Regions from separate parts of the Paraburkholderia sp. 22099 genome, predicted to be linked through region 1. Evidence: predicted binding sites of a transcription regulator. Region 1 holds the regulator's gene; the other holds the start of a gene.
The links. Region 1 encodes LexA, which represses DNA repair genes until DNA is damaged. Its sites were predicted from a motif close to ACTGTATNNNNATACAGT; they were not measured.
Positions count from the first base shown of each region.

Region 2: a site for LexA is predicted at 4,228-4,245, ahead of imuA (translesion DNA synthesis-associated protein ImuA). Genes of this name have one in related genera too.

Region 1 is NZ_JBQEPU010000001.1:284,443-297,364, reverse strand. It holds gene dusA (tRNA dihydrouridine(20/20a) synthase DusA) at 1-359, opposite strand, end outside; gene ACTJLC_RS01285 (hypothetical protein) at 492-824, opposite strand; gene ACTJLC_RS01280 (DUF3820 family protein) at 1,080-1,292, opposite strand; gene ACTJLC_RS01275 (NADP(H)-dependent aldo-keto reductase) at 1,445-2,497, shown strand; gene ACTJLC_RS01270 (hypothetical protein) at 2,617-3,036, shown strand; gene ACTJLC_RS01265 (hypothetical protein) at 2,994-3,416, shown strand; gene ACTJLC_RS01260 (ABC transporter permease) at 3,486-4,319, opposite strand; gene nodI (nodulation factor ABC transporter ATP-binding protein NodI) at 4,368-5,282, opposite strand; gene ACTJLC_RS01250 (universal stress protein) at 5,559-6,023, shown strand; gene ACTJLC_RS01245 (DUF2939 domain-containing protein) at 6,085-6,741, opposite strand; gene ACTJLC_RS01240 (hypothetical protein) at 6,828-7,172, opposite strand; gene lexA (transcriptional repressor LexA) at 7,236-7,886, opposite strand; gene ACTJLC_RS01230 (sulfate ABC transporter substrate-binding protein) at 8,219-9,259, shown strand; gene cysT (sulfate ABC transporter permease subunit CysT) at 9,398-10,294, shown strand; gene cysW (sulfate ABC transporter permease subunit CysW) at 10,291-11,406, shown strand; gene ACTJLC_RS01215 (sulfate/molybdate ABC transporter ATP-binding protein) at 11,406-12,464, shown strand; gene ACTJLC_RS01210 (CysB family HTH-type transcriptional regulator) at 12,559-12,922, shown strand, end outside.
Region 2 is NZ_JBQEPU010000036.1:34,148-39,985, forward strand. It holds gene ACTJLC_RS26920 (HvfC/BufC N-terminal domain-containing protein) at 1-277, opposite strand, end outside; gene bufB (MNIO family bufferin maturase) at 279-1,169, opposite strand; gene ACTJLC_RS26930 (BufA1 family periplasmic bufferin-type metallophore) at 1,183-1,503, opposite strand; gene ACTJLC_RS26935 (sigma-70 family RNA polymerase sigma factor) at 1,638-2,297, shown strand; gene ACTJLC_RS26940 (DUF1109 domain-containing protein) at 2,294-2,947, shown strand; gene ACTJLC_RS26945 (SDR family oxidoreductase) at 2,969-3,970, opposite strand; gene imuA (translesion DNA synthesis-associated protein ImuA) at 4,264-4,971, shown strand; gene ACTJLC_RS26955 (Y-family DNA polymerase) at 4,901-5,838, shown strand, end outside.

The DNA of each region.
Region 1 (12,922 bases):
ACGAGTTGCGGCTCGTTCATCAGACACGCGCCGAACGCACCGCGCTGCACGCGCTCGGACGGACAGCCGCAGTTCAGATTGATCTCGTCGTAGCCCCATTGCTCGCCCAGCTTGGCCGAACGGGCGAGGTCGTCAGGCTCGCTGCCGCCGAGTTGCAACGCGACCGGCGCTTCTTCGGGCGCAAACGCTAGATGACGCGGCACGTCGCCGTGGAGCAGCGCACCGGTCGTGACCATCTCCGTGTAAAGCCACGTATGGCGCGAAATCATGCGATGCAGCGAGCGGCAGTGACGATCCGTCCAGTCCATCATGGGTGCGACCGAAACGCGGCGCGGACTGGGAGTTTGAACTGAAGACATGGCGGCCAGGCGGCTTGAATCAAAATGCGATTTTACCGCAAGGCACCCGATGTCCTGGCTCGCTTACCGATCCGTTTATCGCGCTGGCGGAGCGACCCAGATGCGCGACCCGGAATGCGCGACCCAGCCGCGTCAATGCCAACGACCCCCACGCCCGCCGCCGCTCCATGAACTTCCGCCGTGGGAGCCGCCATATCCACCGCCGTGCCAGCCGTTCCCACCGTGCCAGCCGCCACCACCGTGGCCGCCATGCCAGCGCCCACCGTCGCCGCGGTAATAACAGCAGGACGAGCCGCCCCAGATGCCTATCGTGCCGTACACCGGTTGGTACGGTGGTCCGTATGCGTAACCGTAGCCGGGGTAATAGGATTGACCGTAGGCGTAGTCGTATCCCGGCGCGACCGCGCATCCCGCGAGACTCGCCACTACAGCCAATAGAGCCGTCGATGCAATCAGCTTGCTCACGATCTTCTCCTTCGTGGATAAGGATCAGAAAGATCGCGCGTAAGAGAGTTCAGCGGCGGTTGTGTCCGCAAGTTACCGCCGTCGCGTGTCATTGGGCGTGCGCTATCGCTGCACCCCGGTTCAATGCCATGACAGCAAGGCAAGGCCGCGAACTTTTCGCGCCTCAGCGGTTCTCCGCGTCGTAACAGTTAGTTAAATTTTTCGAGCCGCAACCCTAGGCGCGCTGTCACGTTGCCATCAGACGAAAGCTTCGCCTCAGCGCTTGCGCAAAGGCTCGATGAGCGAGGACAAACCGTTGTGATCGATCTCGTGCATCAAGGCGAGCAGCCGGCCGATTTCGCCCGGCGGAAAGCCCTGGCTCGCGAACCAGTTCAGATAGTGGCCGGGCAGGTCCGCGATCAGACGGCCTTTGTATTTCCCGTACGGCATCACGCGCGTGACCAGCAGTTCGAGGTGTTCGGGATTCATCGTGGAGAGATCGACGCAAAAATTATTGAGCGCGGCTGAGTCGACAGAGCCGGTTGGCGCCGTTCGAACGGCATTTTAGCCGTGCTGCACGCATGACGCCGGCGTGGTAACGTCAGCGCTTTCCGTTCATACAAATCAACAGGACAAGTTCGATGGAATACCGCAGACTCGGCGACTCCGACGTGCAGGTCAGCCTGATCGGCCTCGGCACCATGACATGGGGCGAGCAGAACACCGAGCAGGAAGCGCATGCGCAGATCGACTATGCGCTCGACCACGGCGTCAACCTGATCGACACCGCTGAAATGTACCCGGTGCCGCCGCGCGCCGAAACGCAAGGCTCGACGGAGCGCTTCATCGGCACGTGGCTCGCGCGGCATCGCGGCGCGCGCGAGAAGATCGTGCTCGCCACCAAGATCGCCGGCCCCGCGCGTCAACCGCACAACCCGCGACATATTCGCGGCGAGGGCAATCAGTTCGACCGTAAGAATCTGACGGAAGCGCTCAACGACAGCCTCACGCGCTTGCAAACGGATTACGTCGATCTGTATCAGTTGCACTGGCCGGATCGCAGCACGATGACGTTCGGCCGCACGGCGTACCCTTGGGTCGACGACGCGTACACGGTGCCGATCGAAGAGACGTTGTCGGTGCTCGCCGAGTTCGTGAAGGCGGGCAAGGTGCGGCACATCGGCGTGTCGAACGAAACGCCGTGGGGCGTCGCGCAGTTTCTGCGCGCGGCCGAAAAGCTCGGCTTGCCGCGTATCGTCAGCATCCAGAATCCGTACAGCCTGCTCAATCGCACCTACGAGGTGGGGCTCTCGGAATACGCGCATCGCGACAACATCGGCTTGCTCGCGTATTCGCCGCTGGCCTTCGGCTGGCTGTCGGGCAAGTATGAAGGCGGCGCGCGGCCGGCGGGCGCCCGCATCTCGCTGTTCGAGCGCTTTCAACGCTACAGCAAGCCGCAATCGATCCAGGCGACCACGCGTTATGTGGAACTGGCGAAACGTCACGGCTTGTCGCCCGCGCAATTCGCGCTCGCGTTCGTCAACAGCCGGCCGTTTTTGACCAGTAATCTGATCGGCGCCACGTCGCTCGATCAGTTGAGGGAAAACATCGCGAGCGCGGACGTCGAGCTTCCGGTTGAGGCGCTTGCGGAAATCGATGCGCTGCATGAGTTGCAGCCGAACCCGGCGCCTTGATGGAGCGGCCTGGGCGCGTTGCCTCGTGATCGATTCGAGCGACGCGCTGAACGTCGTCGGAACGTCGTCTGAACGTGCCCCGGCTTCGTTGCCGGGATGGTGACCTGGCGTGGGGTTGCGTGAAGTTGGTTGCGCCTTGCTTCATCGCCATCGCGTTCGGCGAATCTTTCGCTTCGCGAGCCACCGCATACAGCTTCGGACGGACGGCGGCAATCAAGCCTCGCCAGCACCGTTTCAAACAATGCGAAGCACGCGGCAAACCGTCGGAATTGCTGCAAGCGCCGCGCTCGACCGGCGCTTCAAAACCAAATCTCCCAAGCCGGAACACGAATCACGACCTAAACTGTGGTGGACGGGGCGGGCTGTCGGACCGGGCCGCGCGGATCGCCATGCCGGGATGCACGCCAATGGTAGGATTCAGCCCGAAAAACGGCGAGCGGCGGCGGATCAATGCAGCGTGCCGCCTACAACAGAGCGATAGGACTCAGGACATCGAATGGCGCAACAAAAAACAAACCCAAAACTCGAGCAGGCGCTGACGCGCGGGGACCTTGCAATTCGTCAGGCGAACTCGGCGCGCGCGACCGCATTGCTGCGTGCATTGGCCAAGATGATCGTCGACGCTTCCGCGACGATCGGCGTGGAGGCGTTCACGCTGATACCCGACGGCGACAAGATTTATGATCCCGCCGACGGACTATGGCCGCAGGAATTGCTGATCTCGCTCGACGGTCCTGTCGAAGAGGCGGATCCCGATGAGCTTCGCACGGTCAGGCTGATCGCCGACGACCCAGGCACGGTGTTTCGCGTTGAATGGCAGCGCGCCGACGGCAAGATCGGCCGCCAGGATGGCGGACCGTTCGCAACGGTCGCGTTCATCTCCGACGTGGATATTCCGTGGACGGACGACGAGGACTGACACCGGTCCATTCACGGCGGGCGACGCGTGCGCGCTGCCTGCCGCCGCCGTGTTCGATATAACCTCGCGTTACTTCATCATCCGGCGCCGGAACAGCACCGCCGAGACGACGAACCCACCCACCGCATACACCGCCAGCACCGCGACATGCAAAACCGCGTCCTCGACGGGCCGCCCGAGCATCGCCGGGCGAATCAGATCGACGGCGTGCGCGAGAGGCAACACCTGGGTCGCGGCACGCGCGGCGGCGGGCAGTTGCGAAGCCGGGAAGAACACGCCGGAGAGCAACAGCATCGGCGTCAACACCAGCGTCTGATAAAACATAAAGAAGTCATACGATGGCGCGAGTGCCGTCACCACCATCGCGATACTGGCGAACGCGAGCCCGGTCAGCACGATGACGGGCAACGCCAGCAGCATCGACGGGAAGTTCGCGTAGCCGAGCGCGCCGGCCACCAGCATGATCGCCGTGCCCGACAGCACCGACTTACTGCCCGCCCAGATCACTTCACCGAGCACGATGTCGCCGAGCGTGAGCGGCGTGTGCATGATCGCCTCCCAGGTGCGCTGCACGTGCATGCGCGAGAAGCCCGAGTACATCGACTCGAAACTCGCGGACATCATCACGCTCGACGCGACCGTGCCGGCCGCCAGAAACGCGATGTACGACACGCCGTCGACGTGTCCGACCATCAGGCCGAGCCCGAAGCCGAGCCCGAACAGATAGATCATCGGATCGGCGAGATTGCCGAACATCGAGGCGATCGCGAGCTTCCTCCACACCAGATAGTTGCGGCGCCACACCGCAATCCAGTTCACGGCGTTCGCGGGCAACGCGGCGAACGGTTCCTGCCTCGACGGTGCGTCGCCGTTGCCGTGTGTTTCGTAAGTGCGTGCGTCCATTGCGTGTCTCGTGCAGTGTCGTTGTAGCTGTAACGGATGCGGCCGGCGTCAGTCCTGCATCTCGCGGCCGGTGAGCCGCAGGAACACATCTTCCAGATTCGCCGGACGATGCAGATAGCGCAGGTCGGCGCGTTGCTTGAGCCGCGCATGCACCGGCTGCGCGTCGTTCACATAGCAGAAGAGCGTCTCACCGCTGATCTCGGTTCGCTCGACAAGCGGCGCCAGTTCGTCGCGCAACGCGACCGGGTCGGGACCGAAGATCTCGATCACGTCGCAGCCGATCTCCGAGGCGATCAACGTGCTCGGCGCGCCCTCGGCGATCTTGCGTCCTTCCTCGATCACGCACAGCCGGTTGCAAAGCCGTTCGGCTTCTTCCATGAAATGCGTGGTCAGCAGGATCGTCTTGCCGCGCGCGAGCAACGAGCGCAGCCGCTCCCAGATCAGATGCCGCGCCTGGGGATCGAGGCCGGTGGTCGGCTCGTCCATGATCAGCACGTCGGGATCGTTGACGAGCGCCCGGGCGAGCGTCAGGCGCCGCTTCATGCCGCCCGATAGCTCGCTCACGCGCGCATCCGCCTTGCTTTCGAGGCGCGCGAATTCGAGCAGCGACGGCACCATCGCGCGGCATTGCGCGGCGCTCAGCCCGAAGTAACGGCCGAACACCAGCAGGTTCTCGCGCACCGTGAAGTCGGGATCGAGATTGTCGAACTGCGGCACCACGCCGACGCGCGCCCGCGCCATCCGCGCGCGGCGCGGAATCGGCTCGCCGCACAGGCGGATCACGCCGGCATCGGGTGCGGCGATGCCGAGCAGCATGCGCAGCGTGGTGGTCTTGCCCGCGCCGTTGGGGCCGAGCAAGCCGAAGCATTCGCCGGCATCGACGTGAAACGAGAGCCCGTCGACGACTGTTTTGTCGCCGTAGCTTTTCTTGACCTGCTGGAATTCAATGGGGGCTTCAGGCATGGGATCGATGGAGGTTCTGGGAAAAACTCGCCGATGATGCTAATGGCCGGGAAGGCCGTCTATTCTAGGGCATCGGCGAGTTGCCGTCGGCGAGCCCGCAGCCGTTCCGAGCGTGTTTCTTGCACTGCCGCAAACCTCGCAAGACAGCCTCGATCCCGATCAAAACCCCGCACGCTCCCGATCAGTGCACACCTAGCGTTTTCCATCCCTTGCAAGCTGAATTGCGGCGCACCATGATTCATGAAGACCGCGCTTTTCGCGGCTAGGGAGAAAATCATGGCGAGCTACAAGAAAATCCTGCTGTGCTACGACGGCTCGCGCGAAGGCCGCAAGGCGTTGCGTTGCGGCGCCGACCTGGCGTTGGATCTGAAGGCGGAAACGCATCTGCTGTCCGTGGTCGACATGCGTTCGAGCATTGCGCAAAGCGCGGGCCTGCTGACCGATGTGGCCTGCGGCAGTTTCGAGAAGACCGCCCGCGACATTCTGCAGGAAGGGGTGGACTGGCTCACCGAGCGTGGCGTGACCGCGCAAGGGCACTTTGCGTTTGGCCATCCAATTGACGAGATCGCGAATCTCGCCAACGACTTGAACGTGGACCTCGTGGTGGTCGGCCACCGTTGCCGCACCGGTTTGTCGCGATGGTGGATGGGCGCGGGCAATACGCCGTTGCTCGACCGCGTATCGTGCAGCATCCTGGTGGCGTGTTCTTCCGCGCAGGAGCAGCAGCAAGCGGCGGCTTGATGCGCAGGAAGCCTGGCAGGAAAACGGTTGCTCTTCCAGCTCCGTTCACGCGACCAGACAATCACTCGTTTAAATTGACGGCGCTCAGCTTCCATGTGAGCAAGCCTTCGCGCTGGAAGATCGCCGAATAACGTGCGTCGCCGGCGCCATGCCGGTAAGTAACGGCGAACTGGTTGAGGCCGCGATAGCTCGCCGTGGTTTCCGGCGGCTGCGGCGGCGCGGCGTTATTGTTTGCCGCGCTGTTGGCTGAGCCTCCCGCGGTGGGCGATGCAGGCACGGGCGCCGGCGCGGGTGTTGCGGGCGGATTGTTGGCCGCGGGCGGAGCAGGCGGCCGCTCGCCAGGATTGCCGCGCGGCGGCATGCCGTTCAGCAATGCCGCCACGCCGTCCGGCGTCGCATAAGCGTCTACCAGCGGCCCGATCAATGCCACGCCGATCATCGCGCCGATCGCGGCTAATGGATTGCCGTTGCCCTGCGCGTCGAGCCGGCGTGTCAGCAAGCCTGTGACCTGCTGCTTCAGGCTTTCGCGCAATGCGGGAAAGTCGACGTACTGATTGACGGTTTGCGCGTCGCGCGCGTCCGCCGCGCGCTTGAGATTATTCAGCGCGATATACGGCGACGCGTAGACGAACCCCAGCGCGGCGATCAACACGATCACAACCAGAGTGACGATCAGCGGCCGGCTGGCGCCGTGGTTCTTGCGTGTCGAAACTGCCATCGGGTGGGACTCTCCATCACGTTTGATCTAACGTGGACCGCGGCCACGCAAAAACGATCCCACGCGACAACAATATTGAAAGCCGATCAGGACTCGAATACCGCGCCGTGCACGTTGGCCTCGTCGGCGATGCAACGATCGATCATGCGGCATACGGCCTCCATGGTGCCGACCATGATGAGCCGCGACGGCCCGTGATAAACCCGAACCGGTGCGCGCCGCTCCGGCTCCGCCATATTCAACCCGGCATTCAACGACACGCGGGCAAAGGCGGGCAACGACGACGGCAAGCTCGATACCCCGTCGGGCGAGTCGAACAGCGATGGCGTGCTGACCGCGGGCGCTCCGCTCACTGAGCAGGGCACCAGCTTGCGCAGACGGCGCAGACGACCGAACTGGCGAAAGGGCAGCAGGCGGGCAAGGCGTTCCATGAGTCTCTCCAGGCGATTCAACGTTGGGGCGGCTGCGATCCGGCGAACCGGCGAGCGGGCGGGTTAAAACTCTCCGGGGCGGATCAGCCCCACGGCGATACCCTCCAGCGCGAAATCCGCGCTGCCGGTTTCAACGAAGATGTTGTCGTAATCGGGATTCTCGGCGATCAGCTCGATACCGTTCGGCCGGCGCTTCAGGCGCTTGACCGTGACGTCGTCGCCGAGCCGGGCGATGATGATCTGGCCGTCTTTCGCCTCGCTGCGTTTTTGCACCGCGAGCAGGTCGCCGTCGAAGATGCCGGCGTCGCGCATGGACAGCCCGCGCACTTTCAGCAGGTAATCGGGCTTGCTCGAGAAGAGCGCCGGGTCGCATGCGTAATGCTGCGAGATATGTTCCTGCGCGAGTATCGGGCTACCCGCGGCGACCCGGCCGATCAGCGGCAACGACAGTTGCATGATGCTCGCGTGCGGCAGCGTGAACTGGTGCGGCGAGTCTTCGGGGCTGGTGAGAAGGCGTATGCCGCGCGATGCGCCGGCCGCCAGCTCGATGACACCCTTGCGAGCGAGCGCGCGCAGATGTTCTTCTGCCGAGTTGGCCGAGCTGAAGCCCAGTTCCGCGGCGATCTCCGCGCGGGTGGGCGGAAAGCCGGTGCGTTCGATGGCCCGGCGGATCAGATCGAAAACCTGCTGCTGTCGTGCGGTGAGTTTTGTCATGGCGCCACTGTATGTATGAACAGGTGGCTGTATTTTTATACAGTATCCGGCGCAATTCAAGCTTTACTTTAAGTTCGTGCGGGCAGGCGACGAAGTGGGGTCGTGGAAACGTCCAAACCGGACGCTCCAACACCCGTTTTCGTGCTGCAACGCCTTATCTGGCTGTCATTACCACTTTTGCGTATTAAAGAATGAAGAAACATTATTTTTAATGATGAAAGCCCTTCGATAGACTGGCCTCCAGTTGGCGCCACGCACACGTGGCCGCACGCAGACGACGCAAAACAACATCACACGCCGTTTCAACGGACCACAACGCGGAGAAAGTTGGCATGAACCATCGACACACGGGGCTGGCAGGCAAGACGAAGAAACTGATCGCGGCGCTCGCCTTCGGCGCGGCAGCCGCGCTCGGCGTCGCGGGGCAGGCGCACGCCGCCGACACGACGCTGCTGAACGTGTCCTACGACCCGACGCGCGAGCTCTACCAGGACGTCAACCAGGCGTTCGGCAAGGAGTGGAAGGCAAAAACCGGCGAAACGATCACCTTCAAGCAGTCGCACGGCGGCTCGGGCGCGCAGGCGCGCTCCGTGCTCGACGGCCTGCAGGCGGACGTCGTGACCCTCGCGCTCGCCTACGACATCGACGCCCTCGCTAACAAGGGCCTGCTCGACAAGGGCTGGCAAAAGCGTCTGCCCGACAACGCATCGCCGTACACGTCGACGATCGTGTTTCTGGTGCGCAAGGGCAACCCGAAGCACATCAAGGACTGGGACGATCTGATCAAACCGGGCGTGTCGATCGTCACGCCGAACCCGAAAACCTCGGGCGGCGCGCGCTGGAACTACCTCGCGGCGTGGTCGTATGCCGCGCATCAGCCGGGCGGCAACGACCAGAAGGCGAAGGAGTTCGTCGGCAAGCTCTATAAGAATGCCGGCGTGCTCGATTCGGGCGCGCGCGGCGCGACCACCAGCTTCGTGCAACGCGGCATCGGCGACGTGCTGATCGCGTGGGAAAACGAAGCGTTCCTGTCGCTGAAGGAGTTCGGCACGGACAAGTTCGAAATCGTCGTGCCGTCCGTGAGCATCCTGGCCGAGCCGCCGGTTGCCGTGGTCGACAAGGTCGTCGACAAGCGCGGCACGCGCAAGCTGGCCGAGGCGTATCTGAACTTCCTGTACAGCGAGCAGGGCCAGGAGATCGCCGCGAAGAACTTCTACCGGCCGCGTTCGAACAAGGTGCCGGCGGAGTTGACCTCGAAGTTTCCGAAGCTGAAGCTGTACACGGTGGACGACTCGTTCGGCGGCTGGACGAACGCGCAGAAAACGCACTTCGCGGACGGCGGCGTATTCGATTCGATCTATCAGCCGCAGTAAGACCGCCGGTGCCGGCAACGGCATCGACCGAGCGACGCGGCAACGCGTCCAATCCGGGCGCGCCCCAGTGGCGCGCTTTGGCCAGCCAGGGCCCGGCGGCCAGAACACGCAGGCGTGAATCCTGAAAGAGCATTGAGCATGACGACGTTGACCTTCCGAAAACCGAGCGCCTTGCCCGGTTTTGGCCTGACACTCGGCATCACGGTGGCTTATCTGAGCCTCGTGGTGCTGATTCCGCTTGCCGCAACCTTCCTCAAGACCGCGACGCTCGACTGGGCGCAGTTCGTGCGCGCGGTGAGTTCGCCGCGCGTGCTCGCGTCGTATCGCCTGACGTTCTTCTCGGCGTTGGGCGGCGCGCTGATCAACGCGGTGTTCGGCTTTCTGGTGGCGTGGGTGCTGGTGCGCTACACGTTTCCGTTCAAGCGCATCGTCGATGCGGTGGTCGATCTGCCGTTCGCTTTGCCGACCTCCGTGGCCGGCATTTCGCTCGCGGCCGTGTACGCGGGCAACGGCTGGATCGGGCAGTTTCTCGAACCGCTCGGCATCAAGATCGCATTCACGCCGGCGGGTGTGCTGGTTGCGCTGACGTTCATCGGTTTGCCGTTCGTCGTGCGGACCGTGCAGCCGGTGCTCGAGGAGTTCGAGCGCGAACAGGAAGAGGCGGCCGCGTGCCTCGGCGCGTCGCGCTGGCTGACGTTTCGCCGCGTGGTGTTGCCGTCGGTGTTTCCGGCCTTGCTGACGGGCTTCGCGCTGGCGTTCGCGCGTGCGCTCGGCGAATACGGCTCGGTGATTTTCATCGCCGGCAATGTGCCGATGAAGTCTGAAATCACCTCGCTGCTGATCATCACCAAGCTCGAGCAATACGACTACGCGGGCGCCACGGCATTGGCCGTGGTGATGCTGGTCGTGTCCTTCCTGATGCTGCTGTTCATCAATACCTTGCAGTGGTACTTGCAGCGCCGCACCGGGCGCGGCGGCGCGGGCCCGGCGCCGGCCTCGGCAAGCGTCGCGGCGATCGGCGGAGGTGTGCGATGAGCCGCCATTCCGCCGACGGCGCGCATCGTGTGAAGCGCGCGGATGGGACGGATCGGGCCGCCGTCGCCGTCGCGCCGCGCGCGCCGCTCAACGTCGCGCGCCGGCCCGATCCGGTGACCGAACCGCCGGTGGTGCGCTGGATCCTGACCGGCGTCGCACTGCTGTTTCTCGCGCTGTTTCTCGTCGTGCCGCTCGTCGCCGTGTTCTATCAGGCGTTGAACAAGGGGCTCGGCTTCTATCTGGAATCGCTCGCCGATCCCGATGCGCTGTCGGCGATCAAGCTCACCGTGATCACCGCGGCGATTGCCGTGCCGCTGAACCTCGTGTTCGGTCTCGCGGCTTCCTGGTGCATCGCCAAGTTCGAATTCCGCGGCAAGGCGCTGTTGACCACGCTGATCGATCTGCCGTTCTCGGTTTCGCCGGTGATCTCGGGCTTGATCTACGTGCTGCTGTTCGGCGCGCAAGGCTGGTTCGGCCCGTGGCTGCAAGCCCATGACGTGCAGATCATCTTCGCGGTGCCGGGCATCGTGCTGGCGACGATCTTCGTCACGTTCCCGTTCGTCGCGCGCGAACTGATTCCGCTGATGCAGGCGCAAGGCAACGACGAGGAAGAAGCCGCTCACGTGCTCGGCGCCTCGGGCTGGCAGATTTTCCGCCGCGTCACGCTGCCGAACGTCAAATGGGGTCTGCTGTACGGCGTGATCCTGTGCAACGCGCGGGCGATGGGCGAGTTCGGCGCGGTGTCGGTGGTGTCGGGCCATATTCGCGGCCAGACCGATACGATGCCGCTGCACGTCGAAATTCTCTACAACGAATACAACTTCTCGGCGGCGTTCGCGGTGGCGTCGGTGCTCGCGTTGCTCGCGCTCGTCACGCTGGCGCTCAAGCTGCTCGCCGAGCGGCATATGTCGGCGGAACTGTCGGCGGCGCGCGACGTGCCCGCGTATGCGGGGCCCGTCACGCCGGCGCCGGCTTCACAGCCTGCTTCACAGCCTGGTCCACAGCCTGGTTCACAGCCTGGTGCTGAGCCTGGCTCGCGGACCGCTTCACAGACCACCTCGCAATCCGTCAATGCATCGCAGCCACACCCGCTCAAGCAAGGAGAGCTGTAATGGGTATCACCGTTCGTAACCTGCAGAAGCGCTTCGGCGATTTCGTCGCGCTCGATAACGTCTCGCTCGATTTCCCGCCGGGCGAACTGGTTGCGCTGCTCGGGCCCTCGGGTTGCGGCAAGACGACCTTGTTGCGGGTGATCGCCGGGCTCGAATACGCGGACGGCGGCCAGGTGATGCTGCAAGGCCAGGACGTCGCGACGGTCGGCGCGCGCGAACGCGAAGTCGGCTTCGTGTTCCAGCATTACGCGCTGTTCCGTCACATGACGGTGTTCGAGAACGTCGCGTTCGGTCTGCGCGTGAAACCGCGCAAGGAGCGTCCCTCGGAAGCGGTGATTCGCGAGAAGGTGCACGAACTGCTGAAGCTCGTGCAACTCGACTGGCTCGCGCAACGGTATCCGTCGGAGCTGTCGGGCGGCCAGCGGCAGCGGATCGCGCTGGCGCGCGCGTTGGCCGTCGAGCCGAAGGTGCTGCTGCTCGACGAACCGTTCGGCGCGCTCGATGCGAAGGTGCGCAAGGAATTGCGTAGCTGGCTGCGGCGTCTGCATGACGATCTGCATATCTCGACCATTTTCGTCACGCACGATCAGGAAGAGGCGCTCGAAGTGGCCGACCGCATCGTCGTGCTCAATCGCGGGCACGTGGAGCAGGTGGGCAGTCCGCAGGACGTGTACGACCATCCGCAAACCTCGTTCGTCTACGAGTTTCTCGGCGCGGCGAACCGCCTGCACGGCAACGTCGATTCGAGCGGCTTCGTGGTCGACGGCGCGGCGCTGCCGGTCGCGATCACCGCGGGATTCAGCGGGCCGGCCTTCGCTTATGTGCGTCCGCACGATCTGCAGTTGTACCCGCAGGCGGCCGGTCATCGCGAAGGCATCGTCGTCGACGTGCGGCGCGTGGTGACGCTGGGCGGCTCGGTGCGGGTCGAACTCGCGGGCCGCGAAGGCAACCTGCTCGAAGCCGAACTCGATCGCGAAGCGTGGCGCGATCTGCAACTGGCGGTCGGCGATGGCGTGACCGCCGTGCCGCGCGCATTGCGCGTGTTTCCGGCGCAGTGAATGACGCCGTGAAGCCCGCGGTGAAGCGGGCAACGACCCCAGGCGTTTCGATCGAACTCAAATAGCTCACTCTGGCTGAACCGGAGACATACAGATGAACTTCCAGCAATTGCGCTTCGTGCGCGAGGCCGTGCGTCAGAACATGAATCTGACCGAGGTGGCGAACGTGTTGTACACGTCGCAGTCGGGCGTATCGAAACAGATCAAGGATCTCGAGGACGAACTCGGCGTCGACATTTTCATTCGGCGCGGCAAGCGTCTGACGGGGCTCACGGAGCCGGGCAAGGCGGTGCATCAACTGATCGAGCGGATGTTGCTCGACGCGGAGAATCTGCGCCGCGTCGCGCGCCAGTTCGCCGATCAGGACAGCGGCCACCTGGTCGTGGCGACCACGCACACGCAGGCGCGCTATGCGCTGCCGAAGGTGATCCGTCAATTCACCGAGGTGTTCCCGAAAG
Region 2 (5,838 bases), on a different contig from region 1:
CCAGAAAATCCGCGAACCTGTCGCCGTAGCTATCCAGGTGCGCGCTCGACGGTGGGCATTGCTCGATAAAAAGTCGAGCCGCGCCTTCGAAGAATTCGTCTCCAACCAAAGCCCGCACGGCCGGATAAGTGAGCCGCAATGCCGTAAGCAGCGTGCTATTCGCCGTGTTCCGATAAATCGCGAGCCGCGCCTGCGGAGCGAGGCCATCGGCTATCACATACGCGGCTGCATCGCCATCGGCAAGCCCAAGCAAGTCCCGGCGCACCGCGCATTGCAAGTCATGCAGCGTTGGCGCACAAGTCGTCATTTCCCTGCCTCCCGATAGCGGCATCCGCAAGCGCGGCTTCTTCCATCAGAACCTCGAGCGGCGGCACATCGGTGTCCCATTCGATCAGCGTGGGAACCGGTCCAAAACGCCTGAGCGCCAGTTCGAACAGGTCCCACACGGCGGGCGCGACGCGTGAGCCGTGGTCGTCGATGCGGATTATTCGGCCCTCGTCGAGCTGACGCACGCTGTGTCCGGCCAGGTGAATCTCGGTCACCGATTCGGGCGGCAAGGCATCGAGATAAACCTGTGCGTTCCAGCCGTGATTGCCGGCACTGACATAGATGTTGTTGACGTCGCAGAGGATGCCGCATCCCGTGCGCCGCGCGACCTCGGCGAGAAACGCCCACTCAGGAATAGTCGAGTGGCGAAAACGCAGATACGTGGACGGGTTTTCCAATGAAATGCGCCGCCGCAAACAGGTCTGCACCTGGTCGACGTGACTGCATACGAGGGTCAGCGCTTCTTCCGTCATCGGCAGCGGCAACAGGTCGGCGAGATAGACGCCGGCGCTTACGCTCCATGACAGGTGTTCAGAAACGAGGCCGGGCTCGACCCGCTCGATGACGGCGCGCACACGCTCGAGATGCCGTGCATCCAGGCCTTCGACGCTGCCGGGAGAAAGGCCCACCCCGTGAAGCGAGATCGGGTAATCCCGGCGAATCGCATCCAGGTATCCTGGCGCGAGGCCGCCGCCCATGTAGTTCTCGGGATGCACCTCGAACCAGGCGGCGGGCGGATGCCGTTCGACAACTTCGTGATGGTGCCGAAAGCGCAGCCCGACGCCGGCGCACGCCGGAATCAGGCCGTGGGCATAGTGCGAGGCGCCGGAAGCGGCATCCATGACCCTTCCTTCCTCACGCCGGCTTCAGCTTGCCGCCCTGGATCTTGCTGCAATCGCCGGCGGGCAGCAAAACGAATGACTTGGGGTCGCGCGCCTGGGTGGATTGTCCGGCGCAGGAATGGGCGCCTTCAGCGCAGTCGTTTTTCGACACGGCGTTGATGCCGTAGCACTTTTGCAGTTTGTTCGCTTCCATCCGGGCCATGTTGTCTTTCACGACTTGCGGCATCGCGCTCATGTCCTTCATGGCCTGGGCCTGAACAGGCGCGATCTGCATGGCGAGCGCCAGGCCGATTGCCGAAGACAAGATCGAGGCCGTCATCCTGTGTTTGTTCATCACGCATCCTCCTGAGGGTTGCGGCCGGACATTGTGGGCCGTGCAGGAAGGTTCGGCCGAGCGCCGCAAAAGGTTACGGTCCGCTCAAACTTTTTCCGCGTGACAATCCGGGCTCCCCGCCACAAAATTTCAGCATGCAACGGCATCCCCCCCCGCCGAGTCCCGTTCCTGGTTCCGAAAGAGAGAGCCTGGCGTCGATCGCGCCGGCCGCTCGGCAAGCGCCGGCGACCCGTCGCGCCGACGGCAAACTCGACTGGTCCGCCATGATGGCCAGCGCGCAAATGGGCGACGCCCAGACCTATCGCCGGTTGCTCCAGGACATCACGCCCTACCTTCGTGCGCTCGCGGCACGACACATCCGCAACGCCGACGACATCGAGGACACGGTTCAGGATGTGCTGCTGACCGTGCACGCCGTGCGCAACACGTATGATCCTTCGCGTCCGTTCGGGCCGTGGCTGGTCGCCATTGCAAACCGGCGCATCGTCGACGGTCTGCGCCGGCGCGGCCGTGTTGGCTCGCATGAATCGTCAACGGAAAATCAGTTGGAAACCTTTGCCGCCGATGAAGCGAACTTAGAGGAAGAGACGGTGAATGCCCGCCTGGTCAGGGAAGCAATCGAGCAATTGCCTGTCGGACAACGCGACGCGATGCGCATGCTCAAATTGCAGGAGATGTCGCTGCAAGAAGCCGCGGCTGCAAGCGGAACGTCGGTTGCCGCGTTGAAAGTCGCCACGCATCGGGCCATGAAACGATTACGGGAGAGGTTCCCGCAGCGAGGTAGCAAATCATGACCCGCACCTCCGACCTGATCGACGTGCTCGCCGCGGATGCCGCGCCGGTGCGGCGTCTGCGCTCGCCAGCGGCGAGAGCCGCGTGCTGGTTGCTGTTTGCCGCGGTTGTGATGCTCTTCGTCGGTGTCGCGCATGGAGTGCGCGCCGACCTGGCGGTCAAGCTGCATCAGCCGCTGTTCGTCATCGGCATGGCCGCGGCCACGGCCACCGGCATTCTGGCCGCCGTCGCGGCATTGATTGCCAGCGTGCCGGGCCGGTCACGCCATTGGCTTCTGTTACCGGGACCGGCTGCGCTCACGTGGGTCGCCACGATTGGCTACGGTTGCCTGACCAATTGGATCGCGATCGGACCGGAAGGCATGTCTGTCGGCGAAACGGCAAGATGCTTCGCGACCCTGGTACTGGTCGGCATGCCGCTATCGCTCGTGATGCTGATCATGCTGCGCCACGCCGCCCGGCTGGAGCCGGGACCGGTCGTGATGGCGGGTAGTCTCGCGGTCGCTGCAATGACCGCGGTGGCCTTGTCGATTTTCCATCCTCTCGACGCGACCGCGATGATCCTGCTGTGGAACCTCGGCGTCGCCGCGCTTTATCTGGCCTTGAGCGGCCGCTACGGTCAGCGGCTGCTGGATTGGATCGCGCTGCGCTGACGAGCCGACCAGCCACGCCGGCTAGCGGCGCGGCCAGCGCCGCCATGTCAACGCGGCCAGGCTCAGCACGGCGGCAAGCGCAAGCGGACGATGCGTATCGAGCCATAGCGCGCTGCTGTAACGCTTCGCCTCGCCGTCGAATGGACCATGAACGCGATGCGCGCCGGCAACCGGTTGCCACAGATTCGAGGGCGCGGCATCGCTTGCCGGCGCGGCTCTTTGCTGCGCCTGATAGCCGGTGCGGCCGAGATATCGGTCCAGCCAGCCGGGCACGACCTGGTTGGCGACAATCGCCTTCACCGTCGATATCCCGACATACACCTCACGCCGACGATGCGTTGCCGCCCAGACGATCGCGCGCGCGGCGACTTCCGGCTGAAAAACGGGCGCCACCGGCTGCGGAGCGTGGGGCATGCGGTTCTCGGCCCAGTCGAATTGCGGCGTATTCAATGCGGGCATTTGCACCATCGTCAGATGGACGCGGCTGTGATCGTGAAGCAGTTCGCAGCGCAATGCGTCGGTAAAGCCGCGGATCGCATGCTTCGCGCCGCAATAGGCCGATTGCAGCGGAATCGCGCGATAGGCGAGCGCCGAGCCGACCTGAACGATGCAACCGCGATTGCGCGCGCTCATGCGCTTTAACGCGGCCATCGTGCCCCAGACGTAACCGAGGTAGGTCACGTCCGTCACCCGCGCGAACTCCTTCGGCGTCAGGCTTGCCATCGGTCCGAACACGGTGAGCATGGCGTTGTTGACCCATACGTCGATCGGACCCAGCTCCGCTTCCACGCGCGCGGCGGCGGCTTCGACGGCGTCGGCGTCGCTGACGTCGAGTGCGATCGGCAACGCGCGCACGCCGCATGCGCGCACTTGCGCTGCCGTGTCGTCGAGCGCCGCGGGGTCGCGCGCCAGCAGCGCGACATGCGCGCCGCGACGCGCGAACGCGAGGGCGGTAGCGCGGCCCACGCCCGCGCTGGCGCCGGTGACCACCACGATTCGCGGTCGAGCAAGCTTGCGCCACATGGTTCCTCCGGTCGACGGTGAATGCGGGCGGGTTCGCGTGGGTTTTGAGTTGGCAGGTTCGTGCTGCATGCGTTGCATGCGGCGTGCCATGCGTTCAGGCGTGACGATTTTGTCGTCTGGATGCGATTGGGCATTCGGGCAGTTCGCGTGGCGAGTGGCGAGTGGCGTGAGGTTTTCTAATGGCCGTGCCAGCGCCCTCTCCCTGAAAATTTCCCGAAAAAAGTGCCTGTTCGTGGCTACGAAAATCCGTGTAGGATACTGTACATGCATACAGTGATTTTTCCGCAACTCCAATGACCACCGCGCTGCCCGTCCCCGAAGCCATCCACCCGTCGCTATGGCGGGCGTCGCAGCTTGCGCGCAGCCGGGGGCATATCGTGGATACCGGCTATCCCGCGCTATCGGCGGAATTGCCCGGCGGCGGATGGCCGGTCGGCGCGCTGGTGGACCTGCTGGTGCAGCAGGCCGGCGTGGGCGAAATGCGGCTATTGCGCCCCGCGCTCAGCGAAATGGAGAAGCGGCCGATTGCAATGGTGCAGCCGCCGCACGTACCGAACGGCCTGGGCCTCGAATACATCGGGTTGTCGTCCGAACAATTGATGGTTGTCCAGGCTCCGAAGACAGCCGACGCGCTCTGGGCCGCGGAGCAGATTCTGCGCGCCGGCAGTTGCGGCGCACTGCTGTTCTGGGCGCAACACGTTCAGACCTCGTCGCTGCGGCGGCTGCATCTGGCCGCCCAGTCTTCGGAAACGCTGTTCTTCATGATCCGCCCGCTGGCGTCGGCACAGGATGCCTCTCCCGCGGTTTTACGGCTGGCGCTGCGGCCCGAACGCGACGGCCTGACCGTCGACATCACGAAGCGACGAGGTCCGGCACGCGCAGAGCCTCTGTCCATTCCCCTGCAACCCACACCTGTTCTGTTTTCGCACCATGCGCGTATTTCTCGCCGTTCACCTGCCCCGGTTGCAGCTCGAGATCTTCCGGCCGAAGTGGCTGCCTGAGCCCGCGCACGGCTGCGTGGTTCTCGAACGGGACAAGGTGCTCATCGCGGATGGCGTCGCCAGGTCCGCGGGGGTGCGGGTCGGCATGAAACGCGGCGGCGTGCTGACGCTCGCGCCGGAGATCGAGATTTACGAACGCGACGCCGGCCGCGAGCATGCCGCGCAACGCGAGGTCGCCGTGGCGCTCATGCGGTTCTCACCCGATGTCGCGGTTCTCGACGAAGCGGTTGTCGTGGTGGACATCGGCGCGAGCCTGCATCTCTTTGGCGGACTGCTCGCCGTATGCCGGCAGGCGAAAGCGATCCTCGAAGCCATCGGGCTGACCGCGCGGATAAGCGCTGCGCCGACCGGGCAAGGCGCCTGGCTGCTCGCGAGGAACCGGAACCGGCGCGTGCTCAAGGTCGATTCGCTGGAACGGCAACTGTCGGTGCTGCCGTTGCAGTCAGTGCCGGAAATCAGGCCGTTTGCCGACTGGTTCACCGGCCTTGGCTGCGAAACGATTGCCGACGTGAGACGGCTGCCGCGCGCGGGCCTGCAACGACGTTGCGGCGAACATCTGCTCGACTCGCTCGACCGCGCTTTCGGCACGGCGCCGGAACTGTTCGAGTGGCTGGCGCTCCCTCCCACGTTTTCCGCCCGCATTGAAATGCCCGATCGTATCGAGCATGCGGAAGCGGCGCTTTTCGGTGCGCATCGTCTCATCGTGCAACTGTGCGGCTGGCTGTGCGCGAAGCAACTGGCGTTGACGGGCGCGACGCTTCTGCTCGAGCACGAGCGCGGCAGGCAGGCCATCGAGCCGACGCCCATCGAGATTGCCCTGGGCGAGCCGACATGGCGGGAAGATCATCTGGTCCGACTCGTCAGGGA